3 regions of the Protofrankia sp. BMG5.30 genome follow, and region 2 is predicted to be linked to each of the others. Evidence: predicted binding sites of a transcription regulator. Region 2 holds the regulator's gene; each other region holds the start of a gene.

Region 1 (7,562 bases), on a different contig from region 2:
TATCAGGAGGGCCCCGATACCGTCCTGGTGCAGGGGTACGTGGTCGACTCCGGTCACGACGTACCGGACGGCGAATCCATGGTCCGCATCCCGGTCGCGCTCCTGCGTCAGGCCGCCCAGGCGCTACAGGCCTGACCGGCCCCCCGACCAGCCACCCACACGGCCTGAAGGAACCTGTAACGGCGAACCCGCGACGCAACCCGCCGCGGCGCGGCGACGCGAACGTCATCCGCCACCGCGTCGCTGTCATTCTGGCCAGCCAGGGAGCTGGGCCGCTCGGATCTCCGGACCGACTCGGAAGGGTGTGGCATGAGAAACCTCCCGGACGATGACGCTTCGGCCCGAGCGGCCGGAGCGCAGCTGGGAGCCGAACTCGCGGCCCTGCGGCACCGGCACCGGCTCAGCGGCCAGGAGCTCGCCAGCCGAACCAGGATGAGTCAGTCGAAAATATCCCGAATAGAGACCGGTACGGTCACACCCAGCCCTGACGACGTCGAAGCGATCGTGCGTGCGCTCGACGAGCCGGAGACAGTGGTGTCGCAGTTCCGGCAGGCAGCCGAACGCCTCGTGTCCGGCGCGGACCCGGTCATCGACCCCACCCCCTACATCGGCCGCTTCCAGCCCCAGTATCTCGAGCACGAGTCCGCCGCCCAGGTCGTCCGCTTCTTTCAGCCGACCCTCGTACCCGGCCTGTTGCAGACGAGCGAATACGCACAGGCGATCATCCTGCGTTTCTGCGAGCTGTTCGACATCGACTACCTCGCCGAGGGCGCCCAAGCGGTCGCCCTGCGGATGGAACGGCAGCGGATCCTCTACGACGAACGGCGGACCTTCTACTTCGTGCTGCTGGAGTCGGTGCTCGCCTATCCGGTGGCGGCGCCCGCGGCCATGATCGCCCAGATCGACCGCATCCGGGATCTCGCGGACAGCCGGCCGAACATCACCATCGCCTTAGTCCCCAACGGGACCGAGCTCGTGGTGCCGCCGTCCAGCAGCATAGAAATACTGGACGAGAACCGCGCGCTCACCGAGGCGATACTGTCCGTGGTGTCGCACAAGAAGCCTGAAACCGTCCGGGTTCTTCTCCGGATCTTCGCTGAGCTCGAGAGCAAGGCGACCACCGACATCAACCCGATCCTCGACCGCCACCGCCGCGTCTACATCGACCAGATCCTCTCCAAACAGCGCTGACCGCTCGGCGCGAGCACGGCCCCAGGGGCATCCACCCCAGAAGGCACACGCTTCACCGCCGTCGGAGCGCGGGTCACTGCGCGGGGGCACCGTTCCAGTCGACGAGCTGGACGACGATGCCGTTCGGGTCACGGACCTGGAACGCCCTCTCGCCCCACTCCTCGGTGGTCAGAGGCATGGTGATGGCCACCCCCTCCGCCTGTAGCCGGGCCAGCTCACCCTCGAGGTCGTCGACGACGAACGCGAGTATCAGGCCGGCCGCGTGGCTGTCGCGCTGGTCCGCCGGCAGCGTCGGCAGCCCGCGGCGCAGGAAGACGACGTTCATGCCGGTGTCGTCGCGCGTGAGCGAGGCGAACCCGTCGGCCGCCATCTCCTGCCGGAAGCCGAAGTGCTCGACGAGGAACGCGGCGGACGCACTCACGTCCTCGACGTTCAACGGCACCGCGGACGAAGTGATCTTCGCATGCTGCATCTATCTGACCATAGACACCCACGCTGCTCCGCGCATCAATGATTATCAACCGGCGCCCCTCGGATGAATCCGCGAACCGGCACCTGGTCAGGCCAGGGCATCGATCCCGCGGTCCACGGGCTTTACCTCACAGCGCCATCTACTTAAGAAGAAGAGCCGCCTCGCAGCAGCGGGATGATCCTGTTATGCAGACCAAACTGTGGTAATGCAAGAACTATTACCGCACCAGGTCAAACCGGTCCTGCAGCTGACTCGATGATCTGACTAAGATGCGGGGCAGCCTCCACAAGAGGCACACCTACCGTCGATACCTCAGCCGGCCGGCTCATCCGCATAACCAGCGGTACGACGTGCATAGATGACCCGATAGTGACCTCAAGATCAAATTTTCTGGGCACGAAGCGCGGTCGCCTTGCCTTGGGCACAGAGTCGTCTCGCACCCGTCCGATCAAGTGAGATCGCGCGACGGAAACCGCCGAACCTCGTTGGGGAGTCGTGCATGGACATGACCTGGACTATCCCGCTGGTGGTTGTATCGCTACCTATCGTTGTTGTTCTGATCGCGTGGCTGTCGTGGCTGCTCTTCAGCTATCTGATCTTTAAGCGCGGCGGGGACAACGTCTTCGAGAACATCTGGAAGATCGCTGTCGCGTTTCCTCTTCGCGACTGGATGAGGCTGATCCGCTGGATGAGGAGGCCACCAAACAATCCGCCTGTAGATCAATAACAAGATTCCTCTTGGACCAGCTGCCCCTAATCTTGATCTTTAACCTGTGCGTTGTTGGTAGGCGGTCCTGGTCGGGCCCCGTTTAGCGATCTTTCCGACGTCGCGGTGAGATGCTGCTCGGAACCCCGTCGGACCCTGCGGGGGCCAGCCACCCCGGTGGAGCTGGCTGCTCTCATGGGAGATGCAGATCGCGGATCAGCGGGCGGTCAAGGCGCTCGGTGGTTGTCTCCGCGGGACGTAGCCGACACCATCCATGATCTCAGGATACCGATTTCCCGCAGCCTTGAATGCCGATCACCTGCACGCTTCAGTGCCGATTACCTGCGTCCTTCGATGCCGATCATCTGCAAGATCGATACGGGAAGATGGAGCGGCGGCTGGAGATCTTGAGCTGATCGGCGGTGTGGAGCGTCGCGCCGTTCGGGTCAGCCGGCCATGTCGACGAAGCGGGAGTAGTGGCCCTGGAAGGCGACGGTGACGGTGCCGGTCGGGCCGTTGCRGTGCTTCGCGACGATCAGGTCGGCCTCGCCGGCGCGGGCCGACTCCTTCTCCACGGCGTCCTCCCGGTACAGCAGGATCACGGCGTCCGCGTCCTGCTCGAGGGATCCCGACTCGCGGAGGTCGGAGATCTGCGGGCGTTTGTCCGCGCGCTGCTCCGACGCCCGGTTGAGCTGGGAGATCGCCACCACCGGGATGTCCAGCTCCTTGGCGAGCAGTTTGAGCGAACGCGATATCTCGCTGACCTCCTGCTGGCGGCTCTCGGTGCGCTTCGGTGAGGACATCAGCTGGAGGTAGTCGAGGACGATCATCCGTAGGCCGTTGCGCTGCTTCAGGCGACGGGCCTTCGCCCGGATCTCCATCATGGTCAGGTGCGGGCTGTCGTCGATGAACAGGGGCGCGTCGGCGACCTCGCCCATCCGGCGGGCCAGCCGGGCCCAGTCGTCGTCGGTGAGCCGACCCGTGCGGATGTTCTGCAGGGACACTCGCGCCTCCGCCGACAGCAGCCGCATGGTGATCTCCATCCGGCTCATCTCCAGCGAGAAGATCACGGACGCCATGCTGTTGCGGATCGACGCGGACCGGGCGAGGTCCAGCCCGAGTGTGCTCTTGCCGACAGCGGGCCTGGCCGCGATGATCCACAGCTGGCCGCCGTGGAGACCGTTGGTCAGCTCGTCGAGATCGTTGAAGCCGGTGGGGACGCCGGTCAGCGCGCCGTCGTGCCCCGCGATCGCCTCGATCTCCTCCAGCGCGGGGTTGAGCAGGTCGCCGAGTGGTGCGTAGTCCTCACTCGAGCGGCGTTCGGTGACCTCGTAGACGGCGGCCTGCGCGCGGTCGACCACCTCGTCCACGTCCTGGGCGGGGCCGTAGGCGAGCTGGACGATGCGGGTGCCCGCCTCGGCGAGACGGCGCAGAACAGCCTTCTCCGCGACGATGCGGGCGTAGTAGCCGGCGTTCGCCGCGGTCGGGACGCTGGAGATGAGGGTGTGCAGGTAGCCCGGCCCGCCGACGCGCTCGAGCAGCTCCCGCCGGGCGAGTTCGGCGGCGACGCTGATCACGTCAGCCGGCTCGCCGCGACCGTAGAGATCGCCGATGACACCGTAGATCGTGCTGTGCGCAGGACGGTAGAAGTCGCTCGCGGAGAGCACCTCGACGACGTCGGCGATCGCGTCCTTCGACAGCATCATGCCGCCCAGCGCGCTCTGCTCGGCAGCCAGATCATGCGGCGGCGTGCGGTCGAACTCGACCGGCCCGCCGGAAGCGGCCCGGGTGCGGTCGACATCGGTCAGCGTCACGGCTGTGGCCTCGTCATGCCTGTGGCCCCGTCATGATTGCGGCCCCGTCATGCCTGCCCCTTTCCCCACACCACACCATCTTCGAACATATGTTCGACTACAGTGGCGGCCCCGTCAATCCCTGGGGAGGTGTCTCCTCGAGCACTTCACCGGGCGGCGTCGACTGTATGGGCGCACCCGCCCAGCATCCAAAAAGTTGTCCACAGGCCCTGTGGACAACTCTGTGCACAACTCCGGAAAGGCTGGGGAAATCGCTGGGACAAGCCCGTCGAGGCTGTGGACAACCAGCCGGCGCTGACGTCGGCTGTGCTGCTATCAGTGCAGGAAGGGCGTCATCGCCGTCCATCCCCTGTGGATGGAAGAAATTCGACGACGAATCGTACGGAGACCCCCGCGCGGCCTCCGCGCGGTCGGCGGCCTGACAGCTGGCTGTCCAGAAAGCACAACGGGTGACCGCGATGTCGGCATCGGCCGGMCCAGCAGGAGCATGCCCGTCCAAGGCGAAGGCCGCGCGAAGGAACATCATCGCGCGGCCTCTGCCCGGGTGAGTGACATCGCGGTCACCCGATCAGCGTGCTGTCCCGCGGGCGGCCGTTGTGGGCCGGCCGCGTTCGGCTGGTCGTCAGGCGGAGACGACGTCCAGCTTGAGGGTCGCCACGACCTCCGGGTGCAGGTGCACCGACACGGTGTGGGACCCGAGCGACTTGATCGGCGAGGGCAGCTCGACCCGCCGGCGGTCCAGGTCCGGGCCACCGGCGGCGGACACGGCCGCCACCACGTCCGTCGCCGTCACCGAGCCGAACAGCCGACCCTCCTTGCCCGCTCGGGTCACCAGCCGGATCGGCAGGGTCGCGAGCTGGCCGGCGATCTCCTTTGCCTGCCCGAGATCGCGGATCTCCCGGGCCGACCGGGCCCGACGGATCTGCTCGATCTGCTTCTCGGCGCCCCGGGTGGCCACGATCGCGTACCGGCGAGGAATGAGGTAGTTGCGCCCGTACCCCGCAGCGACCTGGACCGTGTCGCCCGGGCTGCCGAGGCCGGGTATCTCCTGGGTGAGGATGAGCTTCATCGTCATCCTCCTCAGCGGGCCGTCGAGGTGTAGGGCAGCAGGGCCATCTCCCGGCTGTTCTTCACCGCGATCGCGATGTCACGCTGGTGCTGGCTGCAGTTGCCGGTCACCCGCCGAGCGCGGATCTTGCCGCGGTCGGAGATGAACTTCCGCAGCAGCGAGGTGTCCTTGTAGTCGATGTAGTCGGTCTTGTCCTTGCAGAACACGCAAACCTTCTTCTTCGGCTTGCGCACGGCCGCCTTGGCCATCGTGCACTCCTATGTCATGGCTTCGACCCGACGTCACGGCTTCGGCCCGACGCCGGTGGGCCCGGCCCCGGTCAGGCGCTGCCGGGGATCGGCTGGATCAGAACGGGGGCTCCTCGGAGTAGCCGCCGGGCGACGCCGACCACGGGTCGTCGGCAGGCCCGCCGCCGTATCCCGAGCCGCCACCGGACGGCCCGCCGTAGCCGCCGCCCGCGGACGGCCCCCCGGACGCCGGCGGCCCACCGTAGCCGCCGGAAGGCCCGCCGCCGCTGTAACCGCCGCCGGCGGCACCGCCGCGACCGGCCTTGACGACCTTGGCGGTGGCGTACCGCAGCGACGGGCCGATCTCGTCGACGTCCAGCTCGACCACGGTCCGCTTCTCGCCCTCACGGGTCTCGAACGACCGCTGCTTGAGCCGGCCCTGGACGATGACCCGAGCGCCCTTCTGCAACGACTCCGCGACGTGCTCGGCGGCCTGCCGCCAGATGGAGCAGCGCAGGAACAGCGCGTCCCCGTCCTTCCACTCGTTGGTGGCCCGGTCGAGGGTGCGTGGTGTCGAGGCGACGGTGAAGCTGGCGACGGCCGCGCCGTTGGGCGTGAAACGAAGCTCGGGATCGTTCGTCAGGTTCCCGACCACCGTGATGACTGTCTCACCGGCCATGGGGCCGCTCCCTTCAGGCCGCGGCCCGCCGCCGCGGCTTCTTCTCGGGCAGCCGGATCACCTTGGTACGGATCACCGATTCGTTGAGGACGAGTTGGCGGTCGAGTTCGGCGACGACGTCCGGCTCGGCGTGCAGGTCGATAATGGCGTAAATGCCCTCGAAACTCTTGCGGATCTCGTAGGCAAGCCGGCGGCGGCCCCAGACGTCGACCTTCTCCACCACGCCGCCGCCGGAGCGGACGACGGTCAGGTACTGGTCGAGAGACGGCGCCACCGTGCGCTCCTCGAGATCCGGCTCGAGGATCACCATCAGTTCGTAATGACGTGGCAAGGGTGAACCCACCTCCTGTGGACTCGGGCGGCCACGGAGGGTTCCGTGGCAGGAGGGACAGTGCCGCACACGGCCGGACGCGGAACGGATCCGCACGGACCGACCAGCGGCAACGTCGCAAACACTACTCGATACCGCCCGGCCCGATACCACCCGGCCACAGGCCGATCGGTCGGACCCACCCGCTGCCCTTCCCCGTCGTCGTCCACTCCCCGTCGTCATCCGCTGTCGTCATTCACCACCGTCATCCGTCACCTCGCGCGTCTCGCGGGTCGCGCCGGTGGACTCGGTGCCCGGCGCCGGCTCCGAGAGCGTCACCTCGCGGGTCCCGCGCCCGCGTGCGGCGGCGACCACCCGCAGACCGGCGCCGACCATCCCCACGACGAGCGTCAGCGAGATCACCACCAGCAGGCCGTGCACGTGCCGGCCGGGTGACGGCCAGATCGCGGCGACCACGGCCACGGCGGCGGCCAGGCCGACGGACGCGACGAACGGCGCGAACCCGCGGCCTGTGACACCGACACCTCTCACAGCTTCATATCCTGCCCGTGCCATCCTTCCCCGATCCCACCACCACGGCCATCGGGTTCTTCCAGAGACGAAGGATCCACAGTACGTGCCAGATCCCGCAGCTCACGGACGGCAAAAAGGTGTCGTTCTTCCATTTCCATTTTCATGGCCGGCGGGGCTCGTCCGACCATACGATCCGATCGGTTCGCGACCACCGGACCGACCGTGGCTGACGTGATTTCCTTCCACACATTTTCTGGCCGGCCGCAACATGGCGGGGCCCGGGGCGACCACGGTATTTACTGATATTTTTGTTTCCGGTCACCTTGTGGTTCCGCTCTCCGACGGGAACGGGGCTAATTTCGGCGCTATGCCTGTGAGTCCTCGTGGTGAAGTGATGGGATCGGGGGTTCCGGCCGACATGGCCGAGGACATGACGATCGCCGAGCAGCACGAATGGCTGCGGACTTTTCTCCGCCGCCGGCCGGTCAGCAGACGGAGCATCCTGCTCGGTGGGCTGGCCGGGGCCGGCGCGGCGAGCCTGCTCGGCACGCCGTTCGGCC
Region 2 (8,160 bases):
GCGGCTCATCGGAGCGCTCATGAAGTTCGAGGGCAGGCAGCGTCATCAGTAGCAGATCCGAAGGTCGGTGCGGGTGGCGGGTCTTGGTGCTTGCACGTATGGGCAACGCCTGGGGGCGTCTCTCCCATTCCGCGTTCAGACACAACCGGACGTAAGCGATCGCCGGGTCTACGAAGCAGTGTAGACCCTCACCCTCGGGACGCCGCACCCGCTGTCGCGAAGACTACTCCGCGGATCAGCCGGTGTGTCACGAATAACTAATTATCTCTTCAGTTCTCCACGTCCGCGCCGTCGAGAACGAGACTAGTCCCAACTTTCCGTCAACACAGCCACAATAATGCGGACGGACCGTAACAATCGTCACCGAGAGTACGTGAGATCACGAGAGTGTCACGAGCTTCCGGCGCTGCCCGCCACCGGCCCCGGTACCCTCACACGATGTCATCGTCGGCTCTGCCGTCCGAGGTGCTCACCGAACTCCGAACGTCCGCGATCGAGGTACTGCGGGACAACGATCTGGGTGGGGCGACCCGACCGTCTCCGACGCTCTACCCGCACCAGTGGTTGTGGGACAGTTGCTTCATCGCCATCGGGCTACGGCACATCGACCCCGAACGGGCCAGCCGGGAAATCCTCTCGCTGCTGCACGGCCAGTGGCCCAACGGGATGATTCCGCACGTCATCTTCTCCGGCTCCGGCAGCTACCACGCCGGGCCCGACCGGTGGCGCTCCGATCTCGTCGACGGCGGCCCGGAGCATGTGCAGACGACCGGCGTCACCCAGCCGCCGATGATCGCTGAGGCCGTCGTCCGCGTCGGCGAGGTGTTCGACCCGGCCCGGCGCCGCGAGTTCTACCGGGCGATCTACCCGGGTCTGCTGCGCTACCACTGCTGGCTGTACCGCGAACGTGACCCCGACGACACCGGGCTGGTCACCCTGGTCCACTCGTGGGAGTCGGGGATGGACAACACCCCCGCCTGGATGGAGCTCACTCGCAGGGCAGCCCCCATCCCCCTGAAGCTCATCCGCCGGCTCAACGGGGACGGCGCGCTCGACGCCCTGCGGCGGGACAACAAGGAGGTCCCGTCCGACCAGCGGCTGTCCGCCACCGACCTGTTCACCCTCTACCACCTGGTCGGGGAGCTACGCGACGCCCGTTACGACTTCAGCCGGATCCGCGCCTCCCGCGTCCCGCTGGTACAGGACGTCGCCTTCAACGCGATTCTCGCCCGCGCGAACGACCACCTGCGCGACATCGCCGCCGACATCGGCGAACAGCTGCCCAACCAGCTGCTGCGCTCGGCCCGCCGGACCAGGGCAGCGTTGCCCACCCTGTTCGCCGACGGCATGTACTGGAGCCGGGACGCGCGTTCCGGCCGGCTGATCAGCAGACCCACGGTCGCCGGCTTCCTCGCCCTGTATGCCGGTGTCGTGCCCCCTGACAGCGTCGAGGACCTTGTCAGCCGGATGACCGCGCGGCGGTTCTGGCCGGCCCACGGCATCGCCAGCACCCCCACCGACGATCCCGACTTCCAGCCCCGCTGCTACTGGCAGGGCCCGGTCTGGGTGAACATGAACTGGCTGCTCGCCGACGGGCTCGACCGCGCCGGCCGCGGCGACCTCGCCGAACGGCTGCGCGCCGGCACGATCTCGATGATCGCGGGATCCGAGGGCCTGTACGAGTACTACTCGCCGTTCGACGGCACCGGGGTGGGCAGCAACCACTTCTCGTGGACGGCGGCCCTGCTCCTGGACCTGCTCGACGGCCGGAAAGCCGCTCACCACCTGCCGTCCGCCCGCACGGGCGCGGACGACGGAGAGCACCTGACCCGGCGCGGCGGCTGACCGGCCGCCGCGCCGGGTCAACCGGCCCGAGCGATCAGCTGCAGCCGCTGGTGGAACCGCACTGTTCGCACACGTAGCAACTGCCCGCGGGACGCATGGTGACCCCACAGGTGAAGCACAGTGGCGCGTCCACCACGTTCTGGGCCGACAGCGCCTCACCCGGTGGGACACTGCGCGGCATCGCGCCCCGCACCTCCAGCGTCGTGGGCAGGCCCACCTGGTGGGTGTGGACGGCCCCGGCATCAACCGCTGCCCCGGCCACGTCGGGCCCGGCCACCTCGGCCACCTCCGGGTCGGCTGTCTCGACCGCGTCCGCCGGGCCGGTTCCCCCGTGCTGGCCGGTGAGCTGGCGGGCCCGCTCCTGCGCGCTGAGGACGCCGAGCTCCGCGCGGGTCTGTTCGGGGAGGTAGTCCAGGGCGAGGCGGCGGAAGAGGTAGTCCATCACCGACTGGGCGATCCGCACGTCCGGGTCGTCGGTCATGCCGGCCGGCTCGAAGCGCATGTTGATGAACTTGCGGACGTAGGTCTCCAACGGGACGCCGTGCTGGAGCGCGATCGAGACCGCGATGGCGAACGCGTCCATCACGCCGGAGAGGGTCGAGCCCTGCTTCGACATCTTGATGAAGACCTCGCCGAGCCCGTCGTCGGGATACGACCCGGCGGTCAGGTACCCCTCGGCGCCACCCACGGTGAAGGAGACCGTCTGCGACTGGCGGATCTTCGGCAGCCGGCGCCGGACCGGGCGGTGCTCACCGGACGGCGCGGCAGCGGGCTGCGCGGCCGTCTGCTCGCCCGCGCCCCCGCTCGCGGACCGCTTCGCGCCGCGCAGGTCCGACAGCGGCTGGCCGACCTTGCAGTTGTCCCGGTAGATCGCCAGTGCCTTCAGGCCGAGCCGCCACCCTTCCAGGTAGATCTGCTCGACCTCCTCGACCGTGGCCGACGTGGGCATGTTGACGGTCTTGGAGATGGCGCCGGACAGGAACGGCTGGACCGCCGCCATCATCCGGATGTGCCCCATCGGGGTGATGGCCCGCTCCCCGATCGCGCAGTCGAAGACCTCGTAGTGCTCGCGGCGCAGGCCGGGAGCGTCGATGACGTGGCCGTGCTCGGCGATGTACTCGACGATCGCCTCGATGGTCTCCTCGGCGTAGCCGAGAGCGCGCAGCGCGGCGGGAACCGTCTGGTTGACGATCCGCATGCTGGAGCCGCCGACCATCTTCTTCATCTTCACCAGCGCGAGGTCGGGCTCGATGCCGGTGGTGTCGCAGTCCATCGCCAGGCCGATCGTGCCGGTCGGGGCGAGCAGGCTGACCTGGGCGTTGCGCCAGCCGTGCTTCTCCCCGACGCTCTGGGCACGCTCCCACTCGCGGGCGGCGACGGCGAGCACGCGGGCGTCGTCGGTCCCGACCGTGCGGACGGCGTCGGTGGCGGCGGCATGCTTGCGGATCACCCGGCGGTGGGCGTCGGTGTTGCGCGCGAAGCCGTCGTAGGCCCCGAGCGCCGCCGCGATCTCCGCCGAACGGCGGTAGGCCGTCGCGGTCATCAGCGACGTGATGGCCGCGCCCATGGCCCGGCCGCCCTCGGAGTCGTATGCGCGGCCGGTGGCCATCAGCAGCGCGCCGAGGTTGGCGTAGCCGATGCCGAGCTGGCGGAACATCCGGGACACCCGGGTGATCTCCGGTGTCGGGAAGTCCGCGAAGCATATCGAGATGTCCATCGCGGTGATGATCAGTTCAACGGCCGCCACGAACGCGTCGGCGTCGAAACTGAGGTCCTTGCGCAGAAACTTCATCAGGTTGAGCGACGCCAGGTTGCAGCTGGAGTTGTCCAGATGCACGTATTCGCTGCAGGGGTTGCTGGCGCTGATCCGACCGGACTCCGGGCAGGTGTGCCAGTCGTTGATCGTGTCGTCGTACTGGATCCCGGGGTCCGCGCAGTCCCAGGCCGCCTGGGCGATGGTGCGGAACAGCGACTGGGCCGAGATGGTCTCGACCGTGCGCCCGTCGAGCCTGGCCCGCAGGTTGAAGTCGGCGTCGTCGATGACGGCCCGCATGAACTCGTCCGTCACCCGGACGGAGTTGTTGGCGTTCTGATACTGCACCGAGACGATGTCACGGCCGCCGAGGTCCATGTCGAAGCCGGCGTCCCGCAACGCACGGATCTTGCTTTCCTCACGGGACTTGGTCTCGACAAAGTCAACGATGTCCGGATGATCAACATCGAGTACGACCATCTTCGCGGCCCGTCGGGTCGCGCCGCCCGACTTGATCGTGCCGGCCGAGGCGTCGGCCCCGCGCATGAAGCTCACCGGGCCCGAGGCGGTACCGCCCGAGGACAGCAGCTCCTTGGACGATCGGATACGCGACAGGTTCAGCCCGGCGCCCGACCCGCCCTTGAAGATCAGCCCCTCCTCCCGGTACCAGTTGAGGATCGACTCCATCGTGTCGTCGACCGAGAGGATGAAGCAGGCCGAGACCTGCTGCGGCGCGGACGTGCCGACGTTGAACCACACCGGGCTGTTGAAGCTGAACACCTGGTGCAGCAGCATCCAGGTCAGTTCGTGCTCGAAGATCTCGGCGTCCGCCGGCGAGGCGAAGTACCCGTGCTCGGTGCCGGCCGCGCCGTAGGCGCGCACGACCCGGTCGATGAGCTGACGCAGGGACCGCTCGCGGGCGGAGCTGCCGAGCGCGCCCCGGAAGTACTTGCTCGTGACGATGTTCGTGGCGTTCACCGACCAGAAGTCGGGGAACTCCACCCCGCGCTGCTCGAAGTTGACCGAGCCGTCGCGCCAGTTGGTCATGACGACGTCCCGCAGCTCCCAGGTGACCTCGTCATAAGGGTGGACACCCGGCGAGGTGTTGACGCGTCGCACCTTCAGGCCGGTGGCCCTGGGGGCGGCCTTGGTGGCGGTCTTGCTGGCTTTCGTGCCACGGTTGTCGGTCATGGCGCTCCTCGTCTGGCGTCGGTCGGATGGTGTTCCTCACCAGCTGTCTGTCGTGTCGGGGTGRGTGGCTACGACGGCGACCGGTCGGCCCGCCCGCGCAGATCGGCGATCYCCGCCTCGAAGTCCTCCAGCGACTCGAAGGACAGGTACACCGAGGCGAACCGCAGGTAGGCGACCTCGTCGAGCTCCCGCAGCGGTCCGAGGATCGTTCGGCCGATCTCGTCCGAGGRGACCTCGGCAGCCCCCGAGGCACGCAACGTGTCCTCGACCAGCTGGGCGAGCCGGGCCAGCGCGTCCGCCTGGACCGGTCGCCCCTGGCATGCCCGCCGCACGCCGGCGATCACCTTCCCGCGGCTGAACGGCTCGGTGACACCGCTGCGCTTGATGACCCGCAGTGACGCCTCTTCGATCGTCGTGAAACGACGGCCGCAGGACGGGCACGACCGGCGGCGACGGATCGCGGCGCCCTCCTCAGCCTCCCGACTGTCGACGACCTTGCTGTCGGGGTGTCGACAGAACGGACACCGCACGCACAACCCCCAAGATCTTGTCAACTCACAGCCATGCAACTACAAGATGTTGTGGTCAACACTAGGACCGGACACTACGACCTGGCAAGCTGGCCAGTGTGTGGAGCCTCCTGACAAATCCGTCACAGCGAACCCGTCATGACAGACCCGTCACGAGGACCTGTCACGGCAGGCGGAGCGTCTGGCCGGGGACGAGATCGGTCGTCTCCAGCCGATTGAGGCCGGCCAGACGGGCCACGGCCACCCGGGTGTCACCGTCGGGAGCCAGCCCGCGGGCGATGCCCCACAACGTCTCCCCGGACCGGACCACATGGACGCGCGCCGGCCGGTCGTCCCCGGTCGGCGCGGCCGACGACGTCACCCGGGCCACGGACAGCACCAGGCAGGACACCAGCATAACCAGGACAACCAGGACAACCCGGCCCCGCCCGGTCAGCCGCAACGGAGGCTCAGCCGACGCCCGCATCGTCCACCTCCCCAACTTCCACCAGCACGTACCACTTCCAACAACATGATCAAAGAACATCCGTTCGATCGAACGCCTGGTCGAGTTTMTACTGCACGGCCCCGACGGAATCGTCGTGACACGCTCGAACAGACGTTTGAGATATCCGGCCGCGACGGTTACGGTCGTAGCGATCAGATTCAGGTCAGATCCAGGTCAGATCCAGGTCGTGGCCGCYGCTCCGGTTCACGGCAAAACGTCGGATATGCCGGGAGCGTAAGTCTGCCATGACCGACAACGAAGGAGTACGGCAGGGATGACCACCGACGACAACCGCACCCGCCGTGGCCGGCCCCCCCGCGGCTCCGTGCGCGACCTGCCGGACGGGCCGGCGGACGCCGCGGGCCTGACCCCCCGCCAACGCAAGGTGCTTGAGGTGATCCGCGACGCTGTCGAGCGCCGAGGCTACCCGCCGAGCGTGCGGGAAATCGGCGATGCGGTGGGGCTCACGAGCACGTCCAGCGTCGCGCACCAGCTGAAGACGCTGGAGGAGAAGGGCTTCCTGCGCCGTGACCCGCACCGCCCCCGGGCCATGGAGGTCCTCTCCGCACAGGCACCGGTACGCCCCGTGGCACGCCAGGCCCCCGGCGTCGGTACACTCACGGCGGGTTCGTCGACGGACGGCCCCGCACAGGCGGRCTACGTGCCGGTCCTCGGCCGCATCGCCGCGGGTGGGCCGATCCTCGCCGAGCAGGCGGTCGAGGAGGTCTTCCCGCTCCCCCGCGAGATCGTGGGCGAGGGCACCCTGTTCACCCTGCGGGTCGTCGGGGACTCCATGGTCAACGCCGCGATCTGTGACGGCGACTGGGTGGTCGTCCGCCAGCAGCCGGTCGCGGACAACGGCGAGATCGTCGCCGCGATGATCGACGGCGAGGCGACGGTCAAGACACTGCGCCGTCGTGACGGCCACGTCTGGCTCGAGCCGCAGAATCCGGCCTATGCTGACATTCCGGGTGACAGCGCGACGATCCTCGGCCGGATCGTCGCGGTCCTTCGCCGGGTCTGATCCTCCCGGGAGGGAGCATGGGCACAGGTGTCGACCGGCACCGCACCGGTCGGGTCGTGGCTGTCGTGGGGCCGACAGCGGCCGGCAAGAGCGACCTGGCGATCGCGCTGGCCACCGAGCTGGACGGTGAGATCGTCAACGCCGACTCCATGCAGCTCTACCGCGGGATGAACATCGGTACCGCCAAGGTGCCGCCGGCGGAACGCGGCGGTGTCCCCCACCACCTGCTCGATGTCTGGGACGTCACCCGCGCCGCCGACGTGGCGTCCTACCAGGCGCTGGCCCGACAGGTCGTCGACGGTCTGCTGGCCGCCGGCCGCACGCCGGTGCTCGTGGGCGGCTCCGGGCTCTACGTCCGGGCCGTCCTCGACGACCTCGCCTTCCCCGGCACCGACCCGGCCGTGCGGGGGCGGCTGGAGCGAGAGCTGTCCGAGCGGGGCCCGGCCGCGCTGCACGCCGATCTCGCCGCGCGGGCACCGGCGGCGGCCGCCGCCATCCTGCCCGGCAACGGCCGCCGTATCGTGCGCGCGCTGGAGGTGGTGGAGCTCACCGGCAGCTTCACCGCCTCCCTGCCGGAACACCGCTCGGTCTACGACGCGGTCCAGATCGGCATCGACCATCCTCAACTCGACGCGAGGATCGCCGACCGGGTGGCCGGCATGTGGGCCGCCGGCATGATCGAGGAGGTCCACGCCCTCGTCAGCATGGGCCTGCGGGACGGCCCCACCGCCTCCCGGGCGCTGGGCTACGCCCAGGTTCTCGCCTGGCTCGACGGCGCGCTCGATTCGGCCGAGTCGGCCCGGCTCGCGACAATTGCCGCGACGCGCCGACTGGCACGTAGACAAAGGTCGTGGTTTCGGRGCGATCCTCGCATAATTTGGCTMGACCGTCCCGACGTCGAGCAGGTGGCGGGCATGGTCAACCCGGCCTGAACGTGCGGCGGGTCCGTGGCCCGTTCTTCCCGTCGTCTGGAGACACCCGTCGTCTGGAGACATGTGTGACCGCGATCGAGTTGAACCTCGTCCCGGCCCTGTGTGCCGCGTTCGACGACGGGTCGTTACAACTGCACTACCAGCCCGAGGTCGACCTGCGCACCGGGTCGGTTCCCGGGATGGAGGCCTTCCTGCGCTGGCACCATCCCGACCGGGGGCTGATGAACCCGTCGCAGTTCATGCCGGCCGCCGCGGCCGCGGGCCTGTCCGACCAGGTCGGCCGCTGGGTGTTACGCACCGCCGTGGCCGAGGCCCGGACATGGCACGAAATGGCCGCGGGAACCGCGATCCGCCCACCCCGGCTGTGGGTCAACGTGACCGCCGACCAGCTGACCCGG
Region 3 (4,452 bases), on a different contig from region 2:
GTTGTGGTGTTCGACAGCCGGTTGTGGCCGCTGGCCCGGCATGTGATCACCATTGCCCATGAGGGAGGACATGCGCTGGCCGCGGTCGRCAGTGGCCGGCGGCTCGGTGGTATCCGGCTGCATTCCGACACGTCCGGTGTGACCGTGTCGGCTGGGCGGCCGACCGGGCCGGGTGTCGTCGTCACGGTCGCGGCCGGCTATATCACGCCTTCGTTGCTCGGCCTCGGCGCCGCCGCCCTGCTTGCGGCCAATCAGGTGAGTCTGATGCTGCGGCTGAGTGTCATCCTGCTCCTGGGGGTGCTCGTCGCCATCCGCAACGCCTTCGGTGTGTTGTCCATCGTGCTCAGCATCGGGACTGTCGTGGCGGTGTCGGTCCTGGCGTCGGACCGTCCCCAGCAGCTGTTCGCCATGTCCATCACCTGGTTTCTCCTCTTCGGAGGACTGCGGCCGATCATCGAGGTGCAGCGGACCCGCAGCCGGGGCCGTGCGCCGACGTCGGATCCGGATCAGCTGGCCCGGCTGACCGGTATGCCCGCGGGACTGTGGGTGGTCTTCTTCGCCTCGGTCTCCCTGTTCTGCCTTGTCATGTCGGCCGAATGGCTCGTGTGGTAGCAGCCCGTATGACGGCAGCCCGTATGGTGACTGTGCGGCGCAGGAATACCGCGCTCCGCGCCCGGCCAGCCATGCTTCCGACGGACGTGGCCCTGGTGAGCATGGCTTCGGCGGATACGGCTGTGCCGGGTACAGCCTCGGTGGGTACAGCCTCGGTGAGCGGTTACCGCCGGCGGCCGTCCGATATTGGGCGGTCGCGGATGGGCACCATGCGGTACGGACGGTTGTCTGGCACACTGCGAACACATGTGCGGTCGCTACGCCAACGCCCTGGGTGGGCAGCAGCTCGCAGAGTCGTTCTCCGCATGTGACGAAACAGGCGGCGTACAGCCGAACTTCAACGTCGCGCCGACCGCTTCGGCCCCGGTGGTCGTCATCCCGCCGGGCCAGCAGCCGACACCGACCTCCCGGCTGCGGCTGGCGCGCTGGGGCCTGGTGCCCTCGTGGGCCAAGGATGCCGCCATCGGCAACAAAATGATTAACGCCAGGGCAGAGACGGTGGCGACCAGACCCGCGTTCCGCGCCGCGCTGCGGGCCCGCCGCTGTCTCGTCCCGATCACGGGTTACTACGAATGGCAGCGGACCGAAGGGGCCCGGCGCGCGCAGCCGTACCTGGTACGCCCAGTCGACAACGAACCTGCCGCGCTCGCGGGGCTGTACGAGCTGTGGCGCCCGCCCACGGGCGGTACGCTCGCGACCTTCACCATCATCACCACTACGGCGCCGGCCGGTCTGGAGTCCCTGCATCCGCGGTCGCCGGTCGTCCTTCCCCCGGTGGCCTGGTCGCACTGGCTTGATCCTGTCCTGGCCGATCCTGCGGTGCTGACCAGCATGCTCGGGCCCGCGCCAGCCGGGGTGCTGCGTGCCTACCCGGTCGACACCCAGGTCGGCAACGTGCGTAACAACGGTCCGCATCTGCTGGAGCCGGTCACCCTGGCCGACGACGTGGACGGAGCGGGTTCGCGGGCCGTCCACCCCGGTGCGGTCCCGATCGACCATGATTGACTTCCGTCCGCGGGCCACCAGCCGGATGACGCGCTCCAGGTGCGTCCGTGAGAGCGTCCTGAAGCTGCCGAAGAGGCTCCTCACGCGGCCCACCGCCAGGACGCGCTGATCCGCGGGCCGCAGGAAGCGACTTTCGGGACCGCATGCTCCCAGTCGGCCTGGCAGCGGCCACCCATCACCAGAAGATCTCCGGACGCGGGGAGCAGCGTCCGACCGGCACCGCCACCGCGCGGACGGAGCCGGAAGGGGCGCCGCGCCCCCAGCGTCACGATCGCGATCAGGGTGTTACCGAGCCTGCGCAGTTCACGGTCGCGATGGAACGCGACGCTGTYGTCGCCGTCGCGGTAGAAGTTGAGCCCGACCGAGCCGAACGGCACCTGATAATGCGCGCACAAAGAGCTACATATCGTGGCCAGGATGGGGTGGGGGAGAGGCTCGGTCGCCTTGTACCACCGTGACAGTCGTGGATCGTCCACCATGCGCTCGTACATCCACCGTCGACCCTGCCGCCAGGGGACCTCGCTGGCGAGGGTCCCGTAAAGGTCGTCAGCGCCGCGCAGCCACCCCGGCGCCACGTCGACCCATGACGTCCCGTCGAGGCGGATGCGGCTGAACGTGGGGTTGATGGAGACCGCGGGGTCGCCGCTGGTCAACAGGCTGCACTGGAGGGGCATAGAGATACAATACCCGAACATACGTTCGATATCGAGCGTGTCGGGCAGGCCAGCCGTCGTGCGCCGCGCTCTGYTTGCCGCGCTCTGGTTGCCGAGCGTCTGGCAACGCGGATGACCGGAGCGGCCCCGTGGTGCCCGATGCTCGGCGGGGCCGCTCCCGGGGTGTCAGGCCCGTGACTCCCGGCGGGCCGCGAGAGCGAGCGCGATCTGGCCGATGCCATGCACGATCAGCTCGATCCCAAATAGCACCGCCAGGATGAAGACGGTGGCCGCTGGCCACGCCAGGGCGAGAATGCCGATGCCCATCGCCAGGAGGCCGATGAACACACCCCACCCCCATGAGCGTCCGTGCCCGCGCGCGTAGCCGGCCATGGCGATACGCGCGACGCCAGCCACCAGCAGGCAGATTCCGACGATGAGGGCCACCGCCCGCAAGGTGACACCCGGCCAGGCGAGYACGACGATCCCGCCGATCACGAGCAGGACGCCGAAGAAGCTGGCAGTCTCCTCGCCCGCACGGGCTGTCGCGACCATATCCATGATCCCGGCCAGCACCAGCCCAGCGCCGATCAGGATCGCCAGTGTGCGCGCGGCGGCGAAGGGGTGGGCGACCAGGAGCACGCCGAGAACCGTCACCGCGATCCCCAGGAAGAGTCCTGCCATCCAGACCGCGCTCGAAGCTCCGCCGTGGTGGCGGTGCGTCTCTGCCGTCGTCATCATGATCGCCATCTCCAGGGCCGCTCATACCTTCCGACCTGGACAAGGGGTTCCCCGCCCTGGACAAGGGGGTTCCCCGCGTCGGGTGCCGCCAGTCCTCGATACCGGCCCTGGCCGGCGCCCGCTCCTTACCGCTACGGTCCTTCTCCGATACTCAGCGGCGTCCCGGCCGTTCGTGTCGCGCCCGCCCGCCGCCCGCCGGCCCGGTGACGGGCGGCTCCGGCCGGGTGCACCGGATATACCGGGATGCCCTGGCCGGAGCGGTGCTGCCGGCCCGTCGGCGGCCTCGCGCGGTCCTGGATTCTGGATCGAGGCAGTTCCTGACCACCACGCGGCCACCGGTCATTGGCCCTGCGCAGTTCTGATCAGGACGTCCTGATGGCCGAGATGTCAACGTCGATCTTGACTGTGTCGCTGATGAGGACACCCTCGCCTCCAGCGGCGCGTTCCAGGTGAGGCCGAAGTCCTTCCGACTGAGGGAGGACGTGGCGGCGAACCCCACCCGGCTGTTGCCGAACGAGTCCACCGCGCTGCCCTGGAACTCGACCGCCACCTCGACCACATGCGTGGTGCCGTGAATGGTCAGGTCGCCGGTGACCACATAGCTGTCCGGATCGTCCCCTGGTTTGATGCCCGTGCCGGTGAAGGTGATCGTCGGATACGTGTCAGCGTCGAGAAAGTCGGGGGAGCGCAGGTGGGTGTCGCGGTCGGAGTTCCCGGTGTCGATACTGTCGGTGTTGATGCTGATCGTGGCATGCGAGGCCGTGGGCCTGGAGCCGTCGAGGTGCAGGGTGCCYTCGAAGGACCTGAAGCTGCCCCGGACGGTCGCCACCATCGCGTGTCGGACGGCGAAGCCGAACCGACTGTGAGCGGGGTCGATCGTCCAGGTGCCGGTGAGGTTCTCGATGGCGGTGCCCGGTACGGTCATGATGATCTCCTCTTCAGGCCTTCTCCTACGAGTCGTGTTCCCGCGAGCGGGTTCTTCCCAGGACTTCGCAGACTCTGCTCACATGATCATTTTCATGCGGCCCCGAAGTCAGTTGTGCGGGCAACAATCTATTCCCTGGAGGCGCTGGCCGTCGATCGCTTCGCTCCCGGCCCGGAGCCATGGCTGCTGTCGGTGAGGTCGGCTCCCACCGTGTCGTCCGATGCGTCGGTCCGGGAGATGGCGGTCGATCCGCGCAGTTCGGCCTCCCGGAGGAACAGACTGATCGCGAATGCTGCGATCCCGATCGGAACGGCCACCAGAAAGACCCGGCCGAGTGAGTCGGCATAGGCGGTTCGTACCGCTTCACGTATCGGTGCGGCCAGCCCCGCGACATCGCGCGGAGTTGAGACAAAACGGTTGGCGGCGGCATTTCCGGGCTGCGCGCCGGGTATTCGCAGGGCGATGTTCGTGGCCAGTTGGGTGGTGAGCACCGCCCCCAGGGCGGACGCGCCGATG

Evidence for each region. The regulator LexA, encoded in region 2, represses DNA repair genes until DNA is damaged. The targets are predictions, from matches to a motif close to CGAACNNNNGTTCG.
Region 1: dnaB (replicative DNA helicase) is a predicted target of LexA. The motif match lies at 4,266-4,279, and genes of this name have one in related genera.
Region 3: BL254_RS06580 (alpha-ketoglutarate-dependent dioxygenase AlkB) is a predicted target of LexA. The motif match lies at 2,306-2,319, and genes of this name have one in related genera.

The regions. Positions count from the first base shown of each region.
Region 1 covers NZ_MOME01000005.1:51,073-58,634, reverse strand. The annotation lists gene BL254_RS25590 (hypothetical protein) at 1-135, shown strand, start outside; gene BL254_RS02095 (helix-turn-helix transcriptional regulator) at 310-1,191, shown strand; gene BL254_RS02090 (VOC family protein) at 1,265-1,663, opposite strand; gene BL254_RS02085 (hypothetical protein) at 2,163-2,390, shown strand; gene dnaB (replicative DNA helicase) at 2,816-4,183, opposite strand; gene rplI (50S ribosomal protein L9) at 4,806-5,252, opposite strand; gene rpsR (30S ribosomal protein S18) at 5,264-5,500, opposite strand; gene BL254_RS02065 (single-stranded DNA-binding protein) at 5,598-6,158, opposite strand; gene rpsF (30S ribosomal protein S6) at 6,172-6,489, opposite strand; gene BL254_RS02055 (hypothetical protein) at 6,721-7,020, opposite strand; gene BL254_RS02050 (metallophosphoesterase family protein) at 7,397-7,562, shown strand, end outside.
Region 2 covers NZ_MOME01000011.1:95,881-104,040, forward strand. The annotation lists gene BL254_RS07160 (RNA polymerase sigma factor) at 1-46, opposite strand, end outside; gene BL254_RS07165 (amylo-alpha-1,6-glucosidase) at 439-1,845, shown strand; gene BL254_RS07170 (vitamin B12-dependent ribonucleotide reductase) at 1,880-4,789, opposite strand; gene nrdR (transcriptional regulator NrdR) at 4,858-5,319, opposite strand; gene BL254_RS07180 (LysM peptidoglycan-binding domain-containing protein) at 5,483-5,785, opposite strand; gene lexA (transcriptional repressor LexA) at 6,081-6,830, shown strand; gene miaA (tRNA (adenosine(37)-N6)-dimethylallyltransferase MiaA) at 6,848-7,762, shown strand; gene BL254_RS07195 (EAL domain-containing protein) at 7,828-8,160, shown strand, end outside.
Region 3 covers NZ_MOME01000010.1:298,736-303,187, reverse strand. The annotation lists gene BL254_RS06590 (M50 family metallopeptidase) at 1-612, shown strand, start outside; gene BL254_RS06585 (SOS response-associated peptidase) at 859-1,617, shown strand; gene BL254_RS06580 (alpha-ketoglutarate-dependent dioxygenase AlkB) at 1,698-2,291, opposite strand; gene BL254_RS06575 (HdeD family acid-resistance protein) at 2,457-2,954, opposite strand; gene BL254_RS06570 (YceI family protein) at 3,163-3,936, opposite strand; gene BL254_RS06565 (MDR family MFS transporter) at 4,065-4,452, opposite strand, start outside.